2 linked regions of the Caldimonas thermodepolymerans genome follow. The protein of the gene in region 2 interacts with the protein of the main gene of each other region in a pairwise test. Links are inferred from orthologs where the notes say so. Each region holds a gene or a part of one and is shown on either strand. Other genes may lie near its edges.

Region 1 (6,473 bases), 500 kb from region 2 along the record:
TCGGCGTGCTCGACGCCGGCGACTTCCTTGCCGGTGATCGGGTGGGCCGGCACGAAGTACTCGACGCGCTCCTTGAGCACGCGGCGGGCGGCGTCGACCACGTCGCGCTTGGTGGAGCCCACGTCCATCAGCAGCACGCCCGGCTCGACCAGGTGGCGGATGGCCTTGAAGGTGGCCTCGGATGCCGCCACCGGCACCGCGATCAGCACGATGTCGGAGCCGGAGACGGCCAGCAGGGCCGACTCCGCGGCCAGGTCGATGACGCCCAGGCGGCGGGCCTTCTCCGTGGTCGACGGCGACTTGCTGTAACCGACCACCCGCTTGACCAGCCCGGCGCGCTTCATCGCCAGCGCGAACGAGCCGCCCATCAGGCCGCAACCGATCAAGCCCAGTTGATTGAACATCTGCACGGTCTCCGGCGGCTCAATGGACGTCGATGGGGTAGGTCCCGAGCAGCTTGAAGAAGTCGCAGGCGGCGCGCAGCTCCTTCAGCGCGGCGGCCACGTGGGGCTCGTCCGGGTGGCCCTGCAGGTCGATGTAGAAGTAGTACTCCCACTGACCGGAGCGCGCCGGACGGGATTCGAAGCGGCTCATCGAGACGCCGTGCGCCTTCAGCGGCACCAGCATGTCGTGCACGGCGCCGGGGCGGTTGACCACCGACACCACCAGGCTGGTGCAGTCGTGGCCCGACGCCTTGGGCTGCGGGTGGCGCTCCGGGTGGGCGACGATCGCGAAGCGGGTGCGGTTGTGCGGGTCGTCCTGGATCGCCGGGGCGATGATGTGCAGGCCGTATTCGCTGGCGGCGCGCTCGCTGGCGATGCCGGCCAGGCGCGGGTTCTCGGCGGCCAGGCGCGCGCCCTCGGCGTTGCTCGCCACCGGGCGGCGCTCGACGTGGGGCAGGTGGTTGCTCAGCCACAGGTGGCACTGGGCCAGCGCCTGCGGGTGGGCGCACACGGCCTCGATGTCCTGCAGGCTGTTCTCCTTGCGCAGCAGGTTGTGCCGCACCAGCAGGCTGGTCTCGCCGATGATGAACAGCGGCGTGGTCAGGAACAGGTCCAGCGATCGGGCCACCACCCCCTCGGTGGAGTTCTCGACCGGCACCACGCCGAAGTCGGCCGCCCCGGCGGTGGTGGTGCGGAACACCTCGTCGATGCTGGCGCACGGCACGCGCACGATGGACGAACCGAAGAAGCCCAGCGCCGCGAGCTCGCTGAAGGTGCCGGCCGGGCCCAGGTAGGCGACCCGGGTCGGGGTTTCCAGCGCGCGACAGGCCGACATGATCTCGCGCCAGATCGGCGCCACCGAGTCGGTCTTGAGCGGCCCGGGGTTGAAGGCCTTCAGCCCGTCGATCACCTGGGCCTCGCGCTCGGGGCGGAACACCACCGAGCCTTCCTTCTTCTTCAGTTCGCCGACGGCCTGAGCCAGCGCCGCGCGGCGGTTGAGCAGCGTCAGCAGTTCGCGGTCGACCGCGTCGATCTGGGCGCGCAGCGCCTGCAGATCCTGGGGGGGAGTCAGTTCGTCAGCCATGGCGAGCTGCAAATTCTCGCATGTAGTCGACCAGCGCCTGCACGCCTTCGAGCGGCATCGCGTTGTAGATGCTGGCGCGCATCCCGCCCACCGACTTGTGGCCCTTGAGCTGCAGCAGCCCGCGCTCCTTCGCCCCGGCCAGGAAGGCCTCGTTGAGGCGGTCGTCGGGCAGGAAGAACGGCACGTTCATGCGCGAGCGGCAGGTCGGGTCCACCTTGTTGACGTACCAGCCGGATGCGTCGATGTAGCCGTACAGCAGCTCGGCCTTGGCGCGGGCGCGCCGCTCCATCTCGGCCACGCCGCCCTGGCGCTTGAGCCACTGGAACACCAGGCCGGCCGTGTAGATCGCGTAGGTCGGCGGGGTGTTGTACATCGAGTGGTTCTCGGCGACGGTCTTGTAGTCGAACGCCGAGGGGCAGATCTCCAGCGCGTGGCCGACCAGGTCCTCGCGCACGATCACCAGGGTCAGGCCCGCCGGGCCGATGTTCTTCTGGGCACCGGCGAAGGCCAGGCCGACGCGCGACCAGTCGATCGGGCGCGAGGCGATGTGCGAGGAGCAGTCGATCACCAGCGGGGCGTCGCAGCCCAGGGCCTTCAGGTCGGGCAGCTCCTGGAACTCGACGCCGTGGATGGTCTCGTTGGTGCACACGTGCACGTAGGACGGGCGCTCGCTGAGCTGCCACTGCGCGGGGATGCGGGTGTAGCCGTCGGCCTCGCTGCTGGCGGCCACGCGCGCCCGGCAGTAGCGCTTGGCTTCCTTGTACGACTTCGCTGACCAGCCGCCGGTGACGACGAAGTCGACCGTGCCGCCGCGCGACAGGTTCAGCGGCACGATGGCGTTCTCGGCGATGCCGCCGCCCTGCATGAACAGCACGTGGTAGTGCGAGGGCACGTCGAGCAGCTCGCGCAGGTCGGTCTCGGCCTGGTCGCGGATGGACATGAACTCGCGGCCGCGATGGCTCATCTCCATCACGCTCATGCCGCTGCCGTGCCAGTCGAGCATCTCGGCGGCGGCCTGCTCGAGCACTTCCTGCGGCAGCGCCGCGGGGCCGGCAGAGAAGTTGTAGGGGCGCTTCATCTCGTCGGGAGGAGGGGTGTTGTCACTTCGGGGATTTCTTCGGGGCGGGCGGCACGAACGGCGCCAGCTGCTGGTCGATCTCCGTGCGCACGCGCTCGATCTGGGGCGAGAGCTTCGTGCGCACGTCACCGAGCACGGCCTCGTGGAGCGAACCATACAGCTGCGGCATCAGTTCCTGGTGCTTGCGGTACAGCGGCGATTCCACCCAGGCGATCAGCTGCTTGAGCTCGGCCTCGGTGAAGCGTTCGGCGAGCACCGGCGCCCACTTGGCCTTGACCTGTTCCTCGGCGATCTTGCGCACTTCGGGCAGCATGGTGTCGACGTACTTCCTGACGTCCGTCCTGATGGCATCGGCCACGGCGTCCCGCTTGTCGGCCGGCACGCGGGCCTGCAGCGCGGCGCCGGCCTCGGACAGCAGCACCGACGCATCGGTGCGCACCAGCTCCACGGTGACGGCCTCGGCAGGGCGTTGCAGCTGGATGAGCCTGTCCACCAGTTCCGCCTTGGATTGTGCGGCGGCGGGGGCGACATGGGCAAAGCCGGCCAGGGCCAGCAGGCTGGTGGCGAGGGCAAGGCGGGTGGTGTGCATGGCGGTCTCGATCTGGGGCAGCGGTCGGAACCGCCAGAAAGGACGCTGCACCCGAAGGTGCAGCGTCGCGGGTCGTCAGGGCGCGCGTGCCGGGCCTCAGTTGTCGGCGCCCCCGGCCGGCGGGGTGTCGTCGGCTGCTTCGTCCTCGGCCTTGTCGCCCGCGTCGTTCTCGACGATGCGCTGCAGGCCGCTCAGCTTGGAGCCCTCGTCCAGCGAGATCAGCGTCACGCCCTGCGTGGCGCGGCCCAGCTCGCGGATCTCGGCCACCCGGGTGCGCACCAGCACGCCCTTGTCGGTGATCAGCATGATCTCGTCCTCCGGACGCACCAGCGTGGCGGCGACCACCTTGCCGTTGCGCTCGGACTGCTGGATCGCGATCATGCCCTTGGTGCCGCGGCCGTGGCGGGTGTACTCGGTGATCGGGGTGCGCTTGCCGTAGCCGTTCTCGGTGGCGGTCAGCACGCTCTGGGATTCGTCCTCGGCCACCAGCATCGCGATCACGCTCTGGCCTTCCTCGAGCGTCATGCCCTTGACGCCGCGCGCGTTGCGGCCCATCGGGCGCACGTCGTTCTCGTCGAAGCGCACCGCCTTGCCGCCGTCGGAGAACAGCATCACGTCGTGCTTGCCGTCGGTCAGCGCCGCGCCGATCAGGTAGTCGCCCTCATCCAGGTCGACGGCGATGATGCCGGCCTTGCGCGGGTTGCTGAACTCGTCCAGCGCGGTCTTCTTGACCGTGCCCTGCGCGGTGCACATGAAGACGTAGTGGTCTTCGGGGAAGCTGCGGAACTCGCCGGTCAGCGGCAGCACGACGTTGATCTTCTCGCCCTGCTGCAGCGGGAACATGTTGACGATGGGCTTGCCGCGGCTGTTGCGCCCGCCCTGCGGCACCTCCCAGACCTTCAGCCAGTAGACCCGGCCGCGGTTGGAGAAGCACAGGATGTAGTCGTGCGTGTTGGCGATGAAGAGCTGGTCGATCCAGTCGTCTTCCTTGGTCGCCGCCGCCTGCTTGCCGCGGCCACCGCGGCGCTGCGCGCGGTACTCGGCCAGCGGCTGGCTCTTGATGTAGCCGGCGTGGCTGAGCGTGACGACCATGTCGGTCGGGGCGATCAGGTCCTCGGTGTCGAGTTCCTGCGCGTTGTGCTCGATCTCGCTGCGCCGCGCGCCCAGCTTGGTCTGGCCGAACTCCTGCTTCAGAGCGACCAGCTCCTCGGCGATGATCGCGGTGACCCGCTCGGGGCGCGCCAGGATGTCCAGCAGGTCGGCGATCTGGGCCATCACGTCCTTGTACTCGCCGATGATCTTGTCCTGCTCCAGCCCGGTCAGGCGTTGCAGGCGCATCTGCAGGATCTCGCTGGCCTGGTCGTCGGACAGGCGGTACAGCCCGTCAGGCTGCAGGCCGTACTGTGGCGGCAGCCCTTCGGGGCGGTAGGCGGCGCGACCGCCCGGGGTGTCCTGCTCGGCGCGCGCCAGCATCTCGCGCACCAGCGACGAATCCCAGGCGCGGCTCATCAGCTCCTGCTTGGCGATCGGCGGGGTGGGCGAGTTCTTGATGATCTGGATGAACTCGTCGATGTTGGCCAGCGCCACCGCCAGGCCTTCCAGCACGTGGCCGCGCTCGCGCGCCTTGCGCAGCTCGAACACCGTGCGGCGGGTGACGACCTCGCGCCGGTGCTCGAGGAAGATCTCCAGCAGGTCCTTCAGGTTGCACAGCTTCGGCTGGCCGTCCACCAGGGCGACCATGTTGATGCCGAAGGTGTCCTGCAGCTGGGTCTGCTTGTACAGGTTGTTGAGCACCACCTCCGGGACTTCGCCGCGCTTGAGCTCGATGACCACGCGCATGCCGGACTTGTCCGACTCGTCCTGGATGTGGCTGATGCCCTCGATCTTCTTCTCGTGGACCAGCTCGGCGATCCGCTCCAGGAGGTTCTTCTTGTTCACCTGGTAGGGGATCTCGTCGATGATGATGGCCTGGCGCGCACCCTTGTCGATGTCCTCGAAGTGGCACTTGGCGCGCATCACCACCTTGCCGCGGCCGGTGCGGTAGCCCTCGCGCACGCCCGACAGGCCGTAGATGATCCCGGCGGTGGGGAAGTCCGGCGCCGGGATGATCTCCATCAGCTCGTCGATGCTCGCCTCGGGGTTCTTCAGCAGGTGCAGGCAGGCGTCCACCACCTCGTTGAGGTTGTGCGGCGGGATGTTGGTCGCCATGCCCACCGCGATGCCGGCCGAGCCGTTGACCAGCAGGTTGGGCAGGCGGGTGGGCAGCACCAGCGGCTCTTTCTCGGAGCCGTCGTAGTTGGGGCCGAAATCGACCGTTTCCTTGTCGATGTCGGCCAGCATCTCGTGGGCGATCTTGGCCAGGCGGACTTCGGTGTAGCGCATCGCCGCGGCGCTGTCGCCGTCGACCGAGCCGAAGTTGCCTTGGCCATCGACCAGCATGTGGCGCAGCGAGAAATCCTGCGCCATGCGCACGATCGTGTCGTAGACCGCCGAATCGCCGTGCGGGTGGTACTTACCGATGACGTCACCGACGATACGAGCAGACTTCTTGTAGGGCCGGTTCCAGTCGTTGTTCAGCTCGTGCATCGCGTACAGCACGCGCCGGTGCACCGGTTTCAGACCGTCGCGGGCATCGGGCAGGGCGCGTCCCACGATCACGCTCATCGCGTAATCGAGGTACGAACGCCGCATCTCTTCTTCGAGGCTGATCGGGAGGGTTTCTTTGGCGAACTGAGTCATGCGGTCCCTGAATACGGCGGCGGCACAGGCCGTCCATCGGCGCGCGTGCGCGGTGAAACCGCGATTCTACGGCGCCCGGTGTGTCGTGCCTGCGCAACAGGGAAGAACGCAGTGCGCCACCCTATAGACAAAAACTTGTCCATGTGACGCGGTATGGCAGAATCCTTCCGGTCGGTAGCGGAACTGCGCGTAACCGCGTGTTTCCTGATTCCGTCTTTTTTCTGGACGCTTACGCAGTCGTTCTGCGGCTTTTCTTGAGAGGAGAAACATGAACAAACTCAACAAGGTGGCGATGCTGTTTGCCTCGGCCGCGATGGCTTCGGGCGCGCTCGCTCAGTCTGTCGATAACTGGCGCAACGTTGACGGCACCGTTTGGAAGAACGGCACCAACGAACTGTGCTGGCGTGATGCCACCTGGACGCCGGCCACCGCCGCCGCGGACTGCGACGGCGCGCTGAAGCCCGCTGCCGCACCGGCCCCCGCCCCCGCGCCCGCCCCGGCCGCTGCCCCGGCTCCTGCCCCCGCCCCGGCCCCGGCGCC
Region 2 (16,493 bases):
GTGAAGTAGATCTCGACCGGCACGTCCATCGCCGCGGCGGCCGCGGCATGGAAGAACGGCGTCACCAGGCGGTGCGGCGCCGCGGGGTCGGTGGCCCACAGCAGGATCGCCACGCCTTCGGCTTCGTGACCGGCATCGCTCATGGACGTTCGACCTTGTTGAGCCAGAGGTAGTGTTCGACGGCGCCGCGCAGCGCCGCGCCGCGCCGCAGGTGAGGTCGGTCGGCCTCGAAGTCGGACACGCGCAGGCGCACCAGCCAGCCGTCGCCATAGACGTCCTTGTAGGCCAGTTCGGGTTCCTGCGCCAGCCGGGGATTGACCTCGACCACCTCGCCGCCCACCGGCGACTTGACCGAGACGATGGACTTGGCCAGCTCCACCACCGCGACCGAGCGGCCGCGCTCGACCCGCGTGCCCACCGGCTTGGGCCGGCACATGTAGATCTCGCCCGCCTCGCGCGCCCCCACCGAGGTGATGCCGACGGTGGCGGCGCCGTCCTCGTGCAGGCGTGCCCACACCTGGTGCTCGACCAGGATCCAGAGCTCGTCGGGAAACTCGAAGCCGCAGATGTTCATGGGTGAACGGGATGGCGGAGGGGAATGGGAGTCGAACCCACCCAGCGACGCATGGCGTCACCCACCGGGTTTGAAGCCCGGCCGACCCACCAGGATCGTCTCCCCTCCGCGGAGTTGCAGGAACCGGCATTCATGCCGCTTCCTCGGCAAACAGCGTGCTGTCGGTGCGCAGGCGATGCTCGTCACCGACCCGGCGCAACAGGCCGATGCGATCGAAGTATTCGAGGATCTGGATCGCGCGCTTGCGGCCCAGCCCGGTCGCGTCGCGAAACGCGGCCGCCGTGACCGCGAGCCGCTCGCTCTGCCCGGCAAGCTGTCGCGCCAGGGCCGCCAGTTTCGCCATCGTCTCGACCGAGTAGTAGAGGTCTTTCACCACTTGATGGAGTTCGCCGCGCTGTGCCAGCCGCGCGAGCGTCGTGCGCATCAGCGGTTCGGACTCGCCGCAGTCGCGCGCCAGGTCACGCGCCCAGCACCCCTCGAAACCGGATTCCGCAAGCCGGGGTGCCACCTTCTGCGCGATGCGCTGGTCCACCGCGGACAGGCGCACGCCGTGCGCCGGCAGGTGCACGAAGGCGCCGCGCACCGCGAGCGTCCCGTCGGCCTGCAGCAGCACGAGCAGGTGCCGCCACAGGGCTTCGGGCATGCGTGGCTGCGCGAGCCGGCGCAGGCGCGCCGCATCGGGCCCGAGTTCGTCCGGGTGGCGCTGGTGGTAGGCGGACAGGGCCTCGACCACGCTGGCACGCACCGCCGTGGCCTGGGTTTCGCCGAGCGCGAGGTCGGCGCGGGCATCGTGCAGGTGCAGCGCCGCGGCCGGCAGCACGTCGGCCAGCGGCTGCGTCGACTCCAGGCCCTGCGCAGCCGCCAGCCGCCGCAAGTCGACACCGTAGGGCGCCACCGCGAGCAGCCCTGCCACCCGCCCGGCCAGCCCGGGCTGCGCCAGCGCGTCGAGCTCGGCCAGGCGCTGCGCAGTGCGGCGGTAGCGCACCGGCGCGAACGGGTCGAGCACGGTGCCGCCGGCCAGCGTGCGGCTGGCCGAGGCGTCGCGCAGCACCACCCGGTCGCCATGCCAGGCGCCGACCGGCGCGCGCAGCACCAGCTGCACGCGTGCGGTCTCGCCCGGAGGCAGCGTCTCGCGGTCGAGCACGGCCACCGAACCGGGCACCGACGCGGCGCCGATGTGCACATGCACCGGCGTGCCGCTGCGCAGGGCCTTCGCTTCCTCGTGCCACAGCGTGAGCGTCGCGTCGATGCGGTCGGTGGCCAACGCGCAGGCCGGATGCACCAACCACTGGCCGCGCTCGATGTCCTGCTTGGCGATGCCGGCCAGACCGACGGCGCAGCGCTGTCCGGCCGCGGCCTGCTCGACCGGCCGGTTCTGCGCATGCAGGCTGCGCACGCGCACCCGGGCGCCGGGGCCCGGCGAGAGCACCAGCTCGTCGCCGACCGCCACGCGGCCGGCATGGACGGTGCCCGTCACGACGGTGCCGACGCCGTCGAGCGTGAAGGCACGGTCCACCGCGAGGCGGAACGCGCGACCGTCCGGCGCGCGCTCGCCCAGCTGGCGCGCCTGTTCGTACAGGTGCTCGCGCAGGGCCTCGACGCCCTCGCCGGTGTGCGCCGACAGCGCGAACACCGGCGCGCCCTGCAGCGAACTGTGCTGCAGCAGCTGCCCGACATCGGCCCGCACGGCGGCGAGGCGGTCCGCGTCGGCGCGGTCGGCCTTGGTGATCACCACCGCCCCGCGCTGCACGCCGAGCAGCGACAGCACCGCGAGGTGCTCCCGCGTCTGCGGCATCACGCCGTCGTCGGCGGCCACCAGCAGCAGGCCGAAGTCGATGCCGGTGGCGCCGGCCAACATGGTGTGCACCAACCGCTCGTGGCCCGGCACGTCGATGAAGCCGATGCGCTGCGTGCTCTGCGGGACGTCGAGGAAGGCGTAGCCCAGCTCGATGCTGATGCCCCGCTTCTTCTCCTCGGGCAGCCGGTCGGTGTCCACGCCCGTGAGCGCGCGCACCAGCGTCGTCTTGCCGTGGTCGATGTGTCCTGCGGTGCCGATGATCATGCGTCAGGCCGTGATCTCGCGTCCCTGGATGCGGTAGCGGAAGGTGTCCGGCGACAGCTCGTCGAAGCGGCCGCTGTCGTTCTCGCCGTTCGGGTACATCAGGAACGGCAGGCTGGCCTTGCCCGCGCTGCCGGGCAGCATCAGGTCGTTGGCGGTGTTCCAGCCGATCCAGTTGCCCTCCCAGTTGCCGAACAGGCCGGCGCGCACCGGCGCGACCACGGGATGGTCCGTGTCACGGATCCACTCGGGGGTTTCCTGGCGCATCACCTTCAGCACGTCGGCCGGGTCCATCGCGACCCAGCCGTGGCCGGCGATGTACGCCTCGGCGCGGCAGTGCTGCGCGCCGGTCAGGTTGGCCGGGTTGGCCCCCAGCTCCTTGTAGCCGAACGCCGAAGGCGCGACGCGCAGGCCGTAGACGTCGCGCGCCGGCACGCCCACCGCACGGCACAGGCCGGCGAACACCGCGTTCAGGTCGGCGCACTTGCCGCCCAGGTTGCCGGTCTCCAGCATCGTGACGATGTCGCCGGTGCCGCAGCCGCGCACCTTGGGCTCGCGGTGCGCGTTGGCGACCACCCAGTCGTAGATCGCGCGCACCTTGTCGAAGTCGGTACGCGCGCCGCGGGTCGCCTCCAGCGCGGTCTTGCGCACGATGCCATCCAGCGGCTTGAGTTCGGTCGGCCGCAGCGCGGCACGCAGCACGGCCGGGTCCTCGCGCACGCCGGCCGGGCGGTTCCAGTCGACCGTGCGGTTGCGGGTCTGCACGCGGCTGGTCAGCGCGAGGGTCGGCTCGGCGACCCCCGGCGGGAACTCGGCGTAGAGCATGCGCACGCCGCGCGGCGCATCCGCCACGATCGCCACGCGCGACGCGTTGCCGGTCCAGCTGTGGTCCAGGCTGCGTTGCCAGGGCGTGTCGAGGTCCGGGATGGGCAGCCACAGGCGCGTGGTGCCCTGCACGTCGGCCACCGTGACGGTGGTGGTCACCTCGAAGGTGCGCCAGCCGTCGGGTTGTGGTGCGAAGCGGCGCTCCTGGGCGCTGGCGACCCGCGGGAGCCAGGGCAGCGTCGCGGCGGCGGCGCCGGTGCGCAGCAGGTGACGGCGGGTGAGACGACAGGTCATGGCAGGTTCCTTGTGCAGCGAAGGAGAGGACGAAGTCAGACGACGGCAGCCATCCAGGCGCGGGCCTGCGGCCCGCCCCAGTCGCACTCGCCGGTCACGGTGAAGGCGGCCCGGCCGTCGCGGCCGACGACCACCGTGGTGGGAAACACGCGCACGCCGAACGCCTTCGCCGCCGCGCCGTCGGCGTCGCGCAGCACCGGCAGCGTCAGCGGCTGGCGCTCGAGGAAGCGCCGCACCGCGGCGTCGGTCTCGCGGAAGTTCACCGCCAGCACCTCGACCCCGTCGGACTCGTGGCGCGCGGCCAGCAGCTCCAGCGAGGGCAGCTCGGTGACGCACGGCGGGCACCAGCTGGCCCAGAAGTTGAGCACCACGACGCGCCCGCGCGAGTGCGCCAGCGACCAGCGGCCGCCCTCCCAGGCCGGCAGGTCCAGCCCGGGCGTCGCGCGGCCCCGGGGCCAGGGCCGGTACAGCGGCCCGCCCTCGGTTTGCGCCGCCAGTTCCGGCAGCGCGAGGCCGAGCGCGAGCGCGGCCACCAGCCGGCGCCGCGCCGGCACGAAGGCGACGGCGCCCTCCCCGCCCAGGCCGCCGGGAGGCATGCCGCCCGGCCCGTGCAAGTCGGGCGAGGGACTGCGAGAAAGGCGCCGTGCCCTCGTCATCATGCGAACATGTCGTCAAACTTCAGCGACGCCCAGCGGAAGTTCTCGGTGACGAGTTCCTCGCGCCGCTCGTTGTCGTCGATCTGGGTCTGCTCGATCTCGCCCTTCGAGTTGACGACGTAGTCGAACTGCACGCTGATCGCCTCGCGCGGGTTGCCATTGACCATCATGTAGCAGAGGTTGTCCGGCAACTCGTCCTTCGGGCTGCGGCCGGCCAGGCGCTCGCCGATGTAGCCGGCCACGATGTGGCCCAGCGCGTTGGCGACGTGCGCACTCTTGGGATAGAAGCCGAAGGTCGGCGCGACCCGGCCCACCGCGTCGCCGATCACGTAGACGCGGTCGTCGCCGCGCAGGTGCAGCTTCAGCGGGTCGACGTCGGTCCAGCCGGTGGGCTTGCCGTCCGGGCCGCGCGCGATCGCGTCGGCCTTCCAGGCGATGTCGCCGGCCTGGTGCGGCGCCATCAGCGTCGCATGGTCGAACTTCATGTCGCCGGCCGAGGTGCGGATGCGCTTGTTGAAGGGATCCACCTCCTGCACGTGCGCATTGGGCACGTAGGTGATGTAGTCCTTGTACAGCTCCTCGAAGGCGGCACGGAAGCCCGGGCCGATCGGCATGATGCGCGGCTTGTGGTCCAGGATGGTGACCCGGCCCTTGATGCCGTGGCTCTTGAAGTAGTAGGCGATCATGCAGGCCCGCTCGTAGGGCGAGGGCGGGCAGCGCTGCGGCGGCGGCGGCAGTGTCATGACCCAGTCGCCGCCCTTGAAGGACTGCAGCGCGCGCTTGAGCGTGAAGTGCTCGGCGTTGGGAATGTAGGCGGCCGGGAAGCGGGTGCGCGTCGCATCCGCCGCCGCGCGGTCGTTGCCGAACCAGGCCTCGTAGTTGTAGCGGATGCCGGGCGCGAGCACGAGGTAGTCGTAGTCCAGGTGCCCCTGGCTGGTGTAGACCCGCCGTGCCGCGCGGTCGACATGGGTGACCTCGCATTGCACGTACTTGTAGCCGTGCGCCTGCGACACCTTGAGGTAGTCGTGCGTGAGGAAGCTGTCGTCGACGATGTCGTTGAGCCACTTGTTGCTCAACGGGCAGGAGAAGAACACCGGGTTGCGCTCGAGCATCACCACCTCGGCCTGCGGCGCCTTCAGGCGCAGCTGCTTGGAGACGGTCAGGCCGCCCCAGCCGCCGCCGACCACCACCACGCGCGGGGCGCGCCCCTTGGGCATCAGCTGCTGGCCGGGCAGGCCGATCATGGGCGGCAGCGTCGTGGCCGCCGGGGACGAGGAACCGGCCGGGCTGGCACAGCCGGACAGCCAGCCGGTGGACGCGGCGGCCGCGCCGATGAGGAAGTGGCGTCGATCAAGCGACATGTGTACTCCTTGTGGGCTTGTCGTGACGGAAAACGGATTCAGGCCAGCACCTCGCGCAGCGCTGGAAGCTGGCGCACGAAAAGGTCCGGATTTTCCAGGCAACGCAGGTCCAGCAACAGGCGGTCGTCGGCAATGCGGCCGATCACCGGCACCGGCAGCCCGCGCAAGGCCTCGGCCAGCCGGTCGAGCGCGCGGCCGATGCCCTGGCGCTGCAGCGGCGCGATCGCCAGCCCCGCCGAGGGCAGGCGCTCGACCGGCAGCGAACCCGAGCCGATCTGCCCCATCAACGCCACCACCTCGACCGCGTAGTGCGGCGCCACCGCCGCGGCCACCTCGGCCTGCAGCGCACGCGCCAGCGCCTCGATCTCCTGCACCGGGCGGGTCAGCAGGCGCAGCGTCGGCAGGTCGCGGGTCAGCCGCTCGGGCCGCAGGTACAGCCGCAGGGTCGCCTCCAGCGCCGCAAGCGGCAGCTTGCTCATGCGCAGGGCCCGCTTCATCGGGAACTTGCGGATGCGCCCGACCGCCTCGCGCGTGCCGACGATCAGCCCGGCCTGCGGGCCGCCGAGCAGCTTGTCGCCGCTGAAGGTGACCACGTCGCAGCCGGCCTTGAGCATCTCCTGCGGGGTTGGCTCGTGCGGCAAGCCGTAGTCTTCCATGTTCACCAGTGCGCCGCTGCCCAGGTCGGTGGCCAGCGGCACGCCGCGGGCGCGGCAGATTTCGGCCAGTTCGGCCTCGCTGACGCTCGCGGTGAAGCCCTGCACCGCGTAGTTGCTGGTGTGCACCTTCATCACCAGCGCGGTGCGCTCGTTGATCGCACGCTCGTAGTCGTGCGGGTGGGTGCGGTTGGTGGTGCCGACCTCGACCATCTGCGCGCCGGCGCTGGCCATCACGTCGGGCATGCGGAACGCGCCCCCGATCTCGACCAGCTCGCCGCGCGAGACAACCACCTCGCGCCCGCGCGCCAGCGCCGCGATGGTCAGCAGCACCGCGCCGGCGTTGTTGTTGACCACGGTCGCCGCCTCGGCGCCGGTGAGCGTGCACAGCAGCTCCTCGACCACGCTGTCGCGGTCGCCGCGCCCGCCCGAGGCCAGGTCGTACTCGAGGTTGTTCGGCCCGGACATCATCGCCATCAGGTGCTGCAGCGCCTCGTCGGCCAGCAGCGCGCGGCCGAGGTTGGTGTGCAGCACCGTGCCGGTCAGGTTGAGCACCGCGCGCATGCGGGGGGCCAGGCGCGCCTCGACGCGTCCGGCCAGCCGGGCAGCCAGCGCCCCGGGCTCCACCTCGGCCTGCGTCAGCTCGCCCGCCACCGCGCGGGCGCGCAGCGCGTCGAGCATCGCGCGCACTTCCGCGGCGACCAGCGTGTGGCCATGGGTGTCGACGAGCGCCGCCACGGCGGGCTGGCGCAACAGACGGTCCACGGAGGGCAGGTCCTTGGGGCTGGCCTGGGAACCGTACACGACGGACTCGCTGGGCCGGGCCATCAATGACCTCCCGGCGTGGGAGGCGAGTCTCCCGGTGGTTCGGGTTCGCCGTACAGCAGCATCAGGTTGACGCCGTAGCGTTGCCGGCCCGCTTCGCAGGCCAGCAGGTCCAGCGTCAGCGTCGCCAGGTCGTCGGCCACCGGCTCCGCGAACGGATCGCGCTCGGTGTGCACGATCTTGAGGTAATGGCCGCAGTCGTCGCAGGTCTCGGCCTGCACCGCGGCCAGGCGCGGCGGCTCGTCGCCCGGCGCGTCGGCCGCCTCCAGGGATTCATAGGCAATGTGCCCGGTGGCGCCGCAGTGCGTGCAGCGCGCGCGCACCATGTGCCACTGCATCGAGCACAGCGAACAGTGCAGGTAGCGCTGGCCCGGCGCATCACCGGCCGGGCGCACCACGCTGGCGGTGGGCCGGCTGCCGCAGCAGGGACAGCGCCCGTGGTCGTCGAGCCGGCCGAAGGCCGACCCGCCGCCCTGGTGCCGTTCCTGGGTGGCAATGACCAGGTGCGTCCAGTGCACCTGTAGCGCGGCGGCCACCAGCGGTGCGGTGGCCAGGTCCAGCCCGTGCATCACGCCGTGCAGCAGGCCGTCGGCCTGCCGCTCGAGCTGCACGTCGTCCCATTGCAGCAGGCGGTCGATCACGGGCCGTGCAGCCTCGGGCGCGGCAACCCGCACCTTGGTGACGAGGTCGCGCAGCACCTGGCGCCAGGCCGCATCGCGCGGCCAGTCGGTGGCCGACAGCGGCGGCACCCCGCAGCGCGCCGCATCGTCCAATGCCTGCGCATCCGGCAGCGGCACCTCGGGATGGCGGTTCAGCAGCTCCTGCTGCGCCAGCGAGACGTCGGCCATGAAGCGCAGGAAATCGCCCATCGCGTGCGAGGCGGCGAGCTGGCGCAGGCGCATGCCCCGTTCGGCGAAGACGGTCCCGCGCGCCGGCGGCGCCAGGTACGGCACGTTGCCGCCACCGCGCGCGACGATCTCCTCGACGGGCATCACCCGCACCGTTCCCGTGGCTGTCATGCGTTCATTGTCTCCTTTGCGTGCAACCGGCACCCCATGGCCCGCCTCACTTGCCCTGCGTCACTTCGCGATGCCACAGCGGATGGTTCTGCCGCGCCCAGGCCTCGGACACCGTGCCGCGCGTCATCGCGCGCACCGTGCCCTTGACCCAGATGGCCGCGTAGATGTGCACGATGACGGTCAGCACCAGCACCACCGCGGCAATCGAGTGCAGCAGCACCGCCACGCGCATCACGCCGATGGTGAAGTACGGGGCGAACCAGGGCCGCCAGAACATGAAGCCCGTGACCAGCAGCACCAGCAGGCTCAGCACCATCAGCCAGAACACCGTCTTCTGCCCGGCGTTGTACTTGCCCACCGGCGGCATGCCGGCCTTGTCGCCACGCAGCATCCGGCCGGCGTTGCGGCGCCATTCCCGGTCGCGCTCGTCGAAGAGGTTGTCCTTCCAGAGCCGGAAGAACAGGCCCAGGAAGCTGAGCACCATCAGCACCCCGAGGAACGGGTGCAGGATGCGCGCCCAGGCCCCGCCGCCGAACAGGTGGCTGAAGAAGAACAGGCTCGGGTGGAAGAAGGCGAGGCCCGACAGGCCGGCCAGGAAGAAGAAGATGGCCAGCGCCCAGTGGTTCAGGCGTTCGCCGTCGCTGTAGCGTCGGATCAGCTTGCTCATGGGGCCTCCTCAGGCGTCCGCCTTCTCGTCGCTGTCGGCCTTCTCCTCGACCGGCCCGACCTTCATGTAGTGGAAGAACCCGGCCAGCACGGCACCGATCATGCCGGCCAGCGCCAGCGGCTTGGCCACGCCCTTCCACAGCGCCACCAGCGAGCTGATGGTCGGGTTGGCCGGCAGGCCTTCCAGCTCGGGCTTGTCGGCATGCTTGAGCACGTACATCACGTGGGTGCCGCCCACGCCTTCGGGGTTGTAGAGCCCCGCGTTCTGGAAGCCGCGCTCCTTGAGCTCGCCGACCCGCTTCTGCGCGTAGGCGACCATGTCCGGCTTCGTGCCGAAGCCGATCGCCCCGGTCGGGCAGGTCTTCACGCAGGCCGGCTCCAACCCCACACCGACGCGGTCGGAACACAAGGTGCACTTGTACGCCTTGTTGTCCTTGGCGCTGATGCGCGGCACGTTGAACGGGCAGCCCTTGACGCAGTAGCCGCAGCCGATGCAGTTCTCGCTGATGAAGTCGACGATGCCGTTGGCGTACTTGACGATCGCCCCCGGCGACGGGCAGGCCTTGAGGCACCCGGGGTCCTCGCAGTGCATGCAGCCGTCCTTGCGGATCAGCCACTCGAGCTTGCCCTCCTCGGGTTCGACCTCGAAGAAGCGCATCACCGTCCACGAGCTCGGCGTGAGGTCCGCCGGGTTGTCGTAGACGCCGATGTTCTGCCCGACCTCGTCGCGCAGGTCGTTCCAGTTCATGCAGGCGACCTGGCAGGCCTTGCAGCCGATGCACTTGGACTCGTCGATCAGCTTGGCGACCTGCGGGACCGCGTTGCGGACCTGCGGGGTCGGGGTGGTGGTGGCCGAGCGGGCCACCACGTCGAGCGATTGCAGACTGGCCATGCCCTACCTCCTCACACCTTCTCGATATTCACGAGGAACGCCTTGAACTCCGGGGTCTGCGAGTTCGCATCCCCGACGAACGGCGTCAGCGAGTTGGCGAGGTAGCCGTTCTGCGTCACGCCCTTGAAGCCCCAGTGGATCGGGATGCCGACGGTGTGGATGACCTTGCCGTCGACATGGAGCCCCTTGATGCGCCGCGTGACCACCGCCGCGGCGATGACCTCGCCGCGGTTGCTGCGCACGCGCACCTTGTCGCCCTGCCGGATCCCCTTCTCGCGGGCCAGCTCCTCGCCGATCTCGACGAACGGCGCGGGCTGCACGACCGCATTGCTGCGCGCGTGCTTGGTCCAGAAGTGGTGGTGCTCGGTCAGGCGATAGGTGGTCGCCGCGTACGGGAACTCCTCCTTGGTGCCGAACGCCTCGAGGTCGCCCTTGAACACGCGCGCGGCCGGGTTGCTGACGGCCTTCGGGTTGTCCGGGCACATCAGGTTCACGCCCACCGGCGTCTCGAAGGGCTCGTAGTGCTCGGGGAACGGCCCGTCGGCCATGCCGACGGCATGCAGGCGCGCCACGCCCTCGGGGTTCATGATGAACGAGCCCACGCCCTCCTCGGGCTTCGCGTTGGGCCGCATGTCGGGCACGTCCGCACCGGCCCAGGACCTGCCGTTCCAGTACAGGTAGGTGCGGCTCGGATCCCACGGCTTGCCCGACGGGTCGGCCGACGCCCGGTTGTACAGGATGCGGCGGTTGGCCGGCCACGCGAAGCCCCAGTTCGGGTACACGCCCAGGCCACTGGGGTCGGACGTGTCGCGCCGCGCGGTCATGTTGCCCGCCTGCGTGAAGCAGCCGCTGTAGATCCAGTTGCCGCACGCGGTCGAGCCGTCGTCCTGCAGCAGCGCGAAGCCCGGCAGCTGTTCGCCGGCCTTCACCAGCACGGCGCGCGGCGCGTCCGGGTTCTTCGGATCGGGCGGCGCGAGCACGTCGCGCAGCGCACGGCCGTTGATCTCGCGCAGCAGCTCGACGGGCGACGGCACGTTCGGGTTGAGGTACGGCCAGGTCAGCGCCGCAATCGGCTCGGGCAGCGTGCCGCCTTCCTTGGCGTACAGCTGGCGCAGCTTCATGAACAGGCGCGCGATGATCTCCGAGTCGGGCTTGGCCTCGCCCGGCGGGTCGACCGCCTTCTCCTTCCACGAGATGACGCGGCTGGAGTTGGTGAACGTGCCCGCCTCCTCTGCGAAGCAGGCGGTCGGCAGCCGGAACACCTCGGTCTGGATCGTGGCCGGATCCACGTCGTTGAGCGGACCGTAGTTCTTCCAGAACTCGCTGGTCTCGGTCTCGAGCGGGTCCATGATGACCAGGTACTTCAGCTTGCTCAGCGCCGCCGACAGCTTCTTCTTGTTGGGCACCGCCGCGATCGGGTTGAAGCCCTGCACGAGGAAGCCGTTGATCTTGCCCTGGTGCATCAGCTCGAAGATGTGCAGGACGTCGTAGCCTGCATCACGCTTCGGGATCCAGTCGTAGCAGTAGTCGTTCTCCGCCGTCGCGGCGTCGCCGTAGTACGCCTTCATCAGGCTGGTGTGCCACTTCGGGAAGTTCTGCGGGAACGACATCTGGTTCGGCCGCAGCGGCTTGAGCGTGCGGCGCGCCAGGTACTCGGCGCGGTTGGTGTCCGCGTCGGTGGGCGCGCTCATGTAGCCCGACAGCACGTCCGAGTAGGCGTTCATGTCGGTGATGCCCTGCACGTTGGCATGGCCCCGCAGCGCGTTGACCCCGCCGCCCGGACGGCCCATGTTGCCCAGCAGCAGCTGGATCATGGCCATCGTCCGGATGTTCTGCGAGCCCACCGAGTGCTGGGTCCAGCCGAGCGCGTACATGATGGTCATCACCTTGTCCGGCGCCGAGGTCTCCCCGATCATCTCGCAGATCTGCAGGAACTTGTCCTGCGGCGTGCCGCAGATGCGGCTGACCATCTCCGGCGTGTAGCGGCTGTAGTGCTTCTTCAGCTGCTGGTACACGCACAGCGGGTCCTGCAAGGTTTCGTCGACCTTGACGTAGCCGTCCTCGCCGATCTGGTAGCCCCAGGTCGACTTGTCATAGGCGCGGCGCTCCTCGTTGTAGCCGCTGAACAGGCCGTTGTCGAACGAGAACTCCGGCTTCAGCAGGAACGTGAGGTCGGTGTTGAACTTGGCGTACTCGAGGTGGATCTTGTCGTTGCTCAGCAGGTAGTTGATGACGCCGCCCAGGAAGGCGATGTCGGTCCCCACGCGGATGGGGGCATAGACGTCCGCCACCGCAGCCGAGCGCGTGAAGCGCGGGTCGACCACGATGAGCTTGGCCTTGCGGTGCTGCATCGCCTCGGTCACCCACTTGAAACCGCACGGGTGTGCCTCGGCGGCGTTGCCGCCCATGATCAGGACCAGATCCGTGTTGCGGATGTCGGTCCACGAGTTGGTCATCGCTCCGCGACCGAAAGTCGGGCCCAGACTGGACACCGTCGGCGCGTGTCAGATGCGTGCCTGTGTATCGAGTGCGACCATCCCCAGGCCACGAGCGACCTTCACGCTCAGGTAGCCTGATTCGTTGGACGAGGCGGACGAGATCAGGAACGCCACCGAGTTCCAGCGGTTGACCGTCACGCCCTTGTCGTTGGTGCGGATCAGGTTGGCATCGCGGTCGTCCTTCATGTGGCGCGCGATGCGGGTGAGCGCCTCATCCCAGGTGATCCGCTTCCATTCGTTGCTGCCGGGCTCGCGCACCTGCGGGTACAGCACCCGGTTCGGCGACTGGATCATGTCCATCACGCCCGCGCCCTTGGGGCACAGCGTGCCGCGGTTGACGGGGTGGTCCGGGTCGCCTTCGATGTGGATGATCGACGACTTGACGTTCTTGGCCTTGTCGCCCAGCGTGTAGATGACCAGCCCGCAGCTGACCGAGCAGTACGGGCAGATGCTGCGGCTTTCGGTGGTACGGGCGAGCTTGAAGTTGCGCGTCTCGGCCAGCGCTGCGGTGGGCGAGAAGCCCATCGCGACCAGGCTGGACCCAACCAGCCCGGCGGCGCTGACCCGGAAGAACTGCCTCCGGTTCATGTCCATCGATGTCACTCCTGTGTGGCTAGGGGGGCCGCACGCGGCACCGGACCTGACTGTGCGTGTGGATTGGACCCGAGTGGGAACCCGCGGTCGCTCCACTGTTTCCCCTATGAAACGAAATGCACAGGTGTCGTGGCAGCCCGTCGCGACAAGTTGTCGCACCTTGCGCCGGGGTGTCTCGAGGGATCGCGACAACCTGTCGCAAAGCCGGCCCGGATGACGGCGCCGGCGCGCGATGCGCGAACCGGCGCACGACGCGGTGCCGTCCGCAACGCGCACCGGTTGTTGCAGGTCGGCGACAGGCCAACAGGAAGGACGCGTGGTTCACCCGCAACCGGCCAGCGCAACGGCCCAGCCCGACAGGTGCAGGCGCAGCGGGGCGTCCAGCATCGCGCCGTCGAGCGCCCGCAGCGAGGCCGCATGCAGCTGGACCAGCCGCCCGTCATCCCAGGTGCGCACCACCCGCACCGAGGGTGGCAGGGTGCGCAGCAGGCGCGCCGGCCGTGTCGTCCAGACGAGCACCGCGCCGCCTGCGTCGCTGCGGCGCGCCAGCGCATCGACGGCGAGCGCCGTGCCTGCCAGCACGCCCAGCAGCACGAGGGGCACCATCACATGCCGCCGCATGGCGCTCCTCCGGTTCAGCGCGCACCCGCCAGGCGCAGGAAGCGCTCGGCAGGCTGCTCGCGTACCGGCAGGTTCGCCACCGCCGCCAGCAGCGACAGCGCGACGCAGCCCCACCACATCGCGTCGTACGAGCCGGTGCGCTGGTACACCGCACCCGCGAGCGACACGCCCAGGAAGGAGCCGACCTGGTGGCTGAAGAAGGCGATGCCGAACAGCATGCCCATGTAGCGCGTGCCGAAGAAGGTCGCCACCAGGCCCGAGGTGAGCGGCACGGTCGACAGCCACAGCAGCCCCATGCCTGCGCCGAAGCCGAGCACCGTCGCGGTCGACACCGGCAGCAGCACGAAGCCGGCGATCAGCGCGCCGCGCACCAGGTAGATCCACACCAGCAGCGGCTTCTTGCCCCAGCGGCCGCCCAGCGTGCCGGCCAGGTAGGCGCCCAGCACGTTGAACAGCCCGATCATCGCCACCGCCCAGGACGACAGGCTGGCCGAGACACCCAGGTCACCGAGGTAGGCGGGAAAGTGCGTCGTGATGAAGGCGAGCTGAAAGCCGCAGACGAAGAAGCCCAGCACCAGCCAGACGTAGCTGCGGTGCGCGAACGCCCCGCCCAGCACCGTCCGCGCCGAGGCCGCCGGCACGGCGGCGGCGCCCCCCGCGGCGGGCACCTCGCGGACGAACCACGCGGCCACCAGGATGGAAGCGATGCCCGCGGCCATGCAGCCCGCGCCCGCGGACCAGTGCGCACCCAGGTCGATGCAGGCCTGCACCAGCGGGACGATCACGAACTGCCCCAGCGATCCCGCGGCGGTGCCGACCCCGAGCGCCCACGAGCGGTGCGATTCCGGCATCACCCGGCCCAGCGCGGCCAGCGCGGTCGAGAACGAGGCCCCGCCCATGCCGACGCCGACCAGCACGCCCGCGCTCAGCAGCACGTGCAGCGCGGTCCCGGACACCATCAACCCGAGGATGCCGGCCAGGTACAGCAGCGCGCCGACCAGCATCACCCGGCGCGCCCCGAAGCGGTCGGTCAGGTGGCCGGCAAACGGCTGCGTCACGCCCCAGCACAGGTTCTGCACCGCGATCGCGAGCGAGTACGCCTCGCGCGTGATGCCGAGGTCCGGCGGCAGCGGCGCGGTGAACAGGCCGAACGCCGCGCGCACGCCGAAGGACATCAGCGAGATGAAGCTGGCCGCCACCAGGGTCGCCACCAGCGCGCCGGACAGGCGGGAGGACGCGGCGCTCATGTGCGCCTCCCTCCGGCGGCCGTGACCGACAGCCGCGCGCGGGTGCCGGTGACGACGACCACGTCGCCGGCGCGCACCGCGAGCGTCGCGCCGGCGTGCAGCACGTGGTCCTCGACGTCCAGGTGCCGCGTCACCCACAACGTGCCCTGGGTGCAGCCCAGCACCAGCGCGACGGACGGGCGCAGCACCAGCACCCGGCAGCCGTGCGGCTCGAACGTGAAGCCGGCCGGCAACGGCGTCGTGCGGCGCCCGCCCGGGCCCGCCCGGTTCCACGCCTCGTAGCTCAGCGTCGCCGCACGGACCTCGGGCCGCGCCGTGCGGCGCGCGCCCCGCCCCAGCCAGGACGGCAGGGACCACAGATCAAGGGAAAGGAAACGCATGGATGCCCCGCAATGACGTTGGTGCTTCCATGCTGGGCACGCGCCCAAGCCCTGTCACTTGAAACTTCGGGCGCGCGAAGCGGACGCCCGTTCATGGCAACGGCGCCCAGGCGGCGGTGCGCACCTCCTGCGCGCAATGGAGGATCCAGTCGGCCACGCGTCGCACCGGGTCGGGCACGTCGTCGCCTGCGCCGATCAGCCAGAAGGCCTGGCCGCTGTCGAACGGCGCGACGCGCGGCCCCTCGAGCAGCCGCAGCTGGCCGGCGCGCAGCGGCGCCTGCAGCAGCTCCAGCCGCCCCAGCGCCACGCCCTGCCCGGCCAACGCCGCCTGCACCATCTGCTCGTACTGGTTGAAGCGCAGCACCGCCTTGGCGCTGGCGGTGCTCCAGCCGCGCGCGGCCAGCCAGTCGGCCCAGTGCAGCCAGGGGCGGCCGGGGTAGTCGAACTCCAGCAGGTTGACCGCCGCCAGCGCCTCGCGCGTGTCCAGGCAACGGGGATCGATCGCCGGATGGGCCACCGGCGCGATGGTCTCGCCGAACAGCCGGATCGCGCCGATCGGCGCATGCCGCGGGGCACAGTAACGGATGGCCAGGTCCACGTCGCCGCCCACCTCCAGCACGGTGTTGGTGGCCGCAAACCGCACGTCCACGTCCGGATGGGCGGCAAGGAAGTCGCCCAGCCGCGGCAGCATCCACAGCGCCGCCACGCTGGTGCTCATCGTGACGGTGACCGGCCTGGGTCGCTGCACGGCCATCAGCCCCACCACCGACTGCAGCTGCTGCACGCAGGCATCGGCCACCTTGAACAGCAGCTCGCCGTGCTCGGTGAACGCGAGGCTGCGGTAACCGCGATGGAACAGCGGCACGCCCAGCGCCTCCTCCAGCGTGCGGATCTGCTTGGACACCGCCGACTGGGTCAGGCACAGCTCGTCGGCCGCCTGCGTGATGCTCATCTGCCGGCCCACCGCGACGAAGCCCTTGATCAGGTCCAGCGACGGCAGCCGGACCAGCGGCAGCGACATGCGCGTTTCATCGGACATACGGCCACCTCCTGCTGGCACAGCCTGCGTTCTACCGTCCCCGGCGCCCGCACGGGATGACTTCCGCGGCGCCCTCGCATGCACGGTCGTCATGCGAGACCGGTCCGATTTTGCGCGCCGGCGCGGCAAGCGGGCCGCTCACATGAAATTCCGTCGTGCGCGGCGGCCCCATTGATCGTTTGAAGCCGGCGCGTCGCTCCTCTTCAATGGACCCCGGGTCTAGCAGATGGTCCTGGAGGTACCGATGACATCGATCCTGGAGGAACGGCGGCACGCGACGACCGGGCATG

What was found.
Region 1: the proteins of selB (region 2) and serC interact in binary tests that used the Escherichia coli proteins (3 or more experiments, as listed by UniProt). The link is inferred for Caldimonas thermodepolymerans from one-to-one orthologs.

What each region holds. Positions count from the first base shown.
Region 1 is NZ_CP064338.1:1,312,069-1,318,541, forward strand. The notes cover bases 563-3,540. They hold serC (3-phosphoserine/phosphohydroxythreonine transaminase), read right to left. Parts: upstream 2,606-3,540; coding sequence 1,520-2,605; downstream 563-1,519. Other genes in these bases: pheA (prephenate dehydratase), read right to left, coding at 563-1,527; IS481_RS06305 (DUF2059 domain-containing protein), read right to left, coding at 2,628-3,194; gyrA (DNA gyrase subunit A), read right to left, coding at 3,291-3,540. In the rest of the region: IS481_RS06290 (prephenate dehydrogenase), read right to left, coding at 1-404; more of pheA, read right to left, coding at 424-562; more of gyrA, read right to left, coding at 3,541-5,933; outer membrane protein OmpA, read left to right, coding at 6,202-6,473. UniProt on the Escherichia coli protein: Catalyzes the reversible conversion of 3-phosphohydroxypyruvate to phosphoserine and of 3-hydroxy-2-oxo-4-phosphonooxybutanoate to phosphohydroxythreonine. Is involved in both pyridoxine and serine biosynthesis.
Region 2 is NZ_CP064338.1:802,531-819,023, reverse strand. The notes cover bases 171-3,125. They hold selB (selenocysteine-specific translation elongation factor), read right to left. Parts: upstream 2,637-3,125; coding sequence 705-2,636; downstream 171-704. Other genes in these bases: IS481_RS03985 (transglutaminase-like domain-containing protein), read right to left, coding at 2,640-3,125; IS481_RS04000 (glycine cleavage system protein H), read right to left, coding at 171-574. Also shown: IS481_RS04005 (DsrE family protein), read right to left, coding at 1-143; more of IS481_RS04000, read right to left, coding at 140-170; more of IS481_RS03985, read right to left, coding at 3,126-3,752; IS481_RS03980 (TlpA disulfide reductase family protein), read right to left, coding at 3,788-4,348; IS481_RS03975 (NAD(P)/FAD-dependent oxidoreductase), read right to left, coding at 4,408-5,769; selA (L-seryl-tRNA(Sec) selenium transferase), read right to left, coding at 5,808-7,250; formate dehydrogenase accessory protein FdhE, read right to left, coding at 7,250-8,266; IS481_RS03960 (formate dehydrogenase subunit gamma), read right to left, coding at 8,313-8,933; fdxH (formate dehydrogenase subunit beta), read right to left, coding at 8,943-9,824; IS481_RS03945 (hypothetical protein), read right to left, coding at 13,238-13,522; IS481_RS03940 (MFS transporter), read right to left, coding at 13,552-14,784; IS481_RS03935 (DUF2917 domain-containing protein), read right to left, coding at 14,781-15,164; IS481_RS03930 (LysR substrate-binding domain-containing protein), read right to left, coding at 15,256-16,185; IS481_RS03925 (CmcJ/NvfI family oxidoreductase), read left to right, coding at 16,448-16,493. UniProt on the Escherichia coli protein: Translation factor necessary for the incorporation of selenocysteine into proteins. It probably replaces EF-Tu for the insertion of selenocysteine directed by the UGA codon. SelB binds GTP and GDP.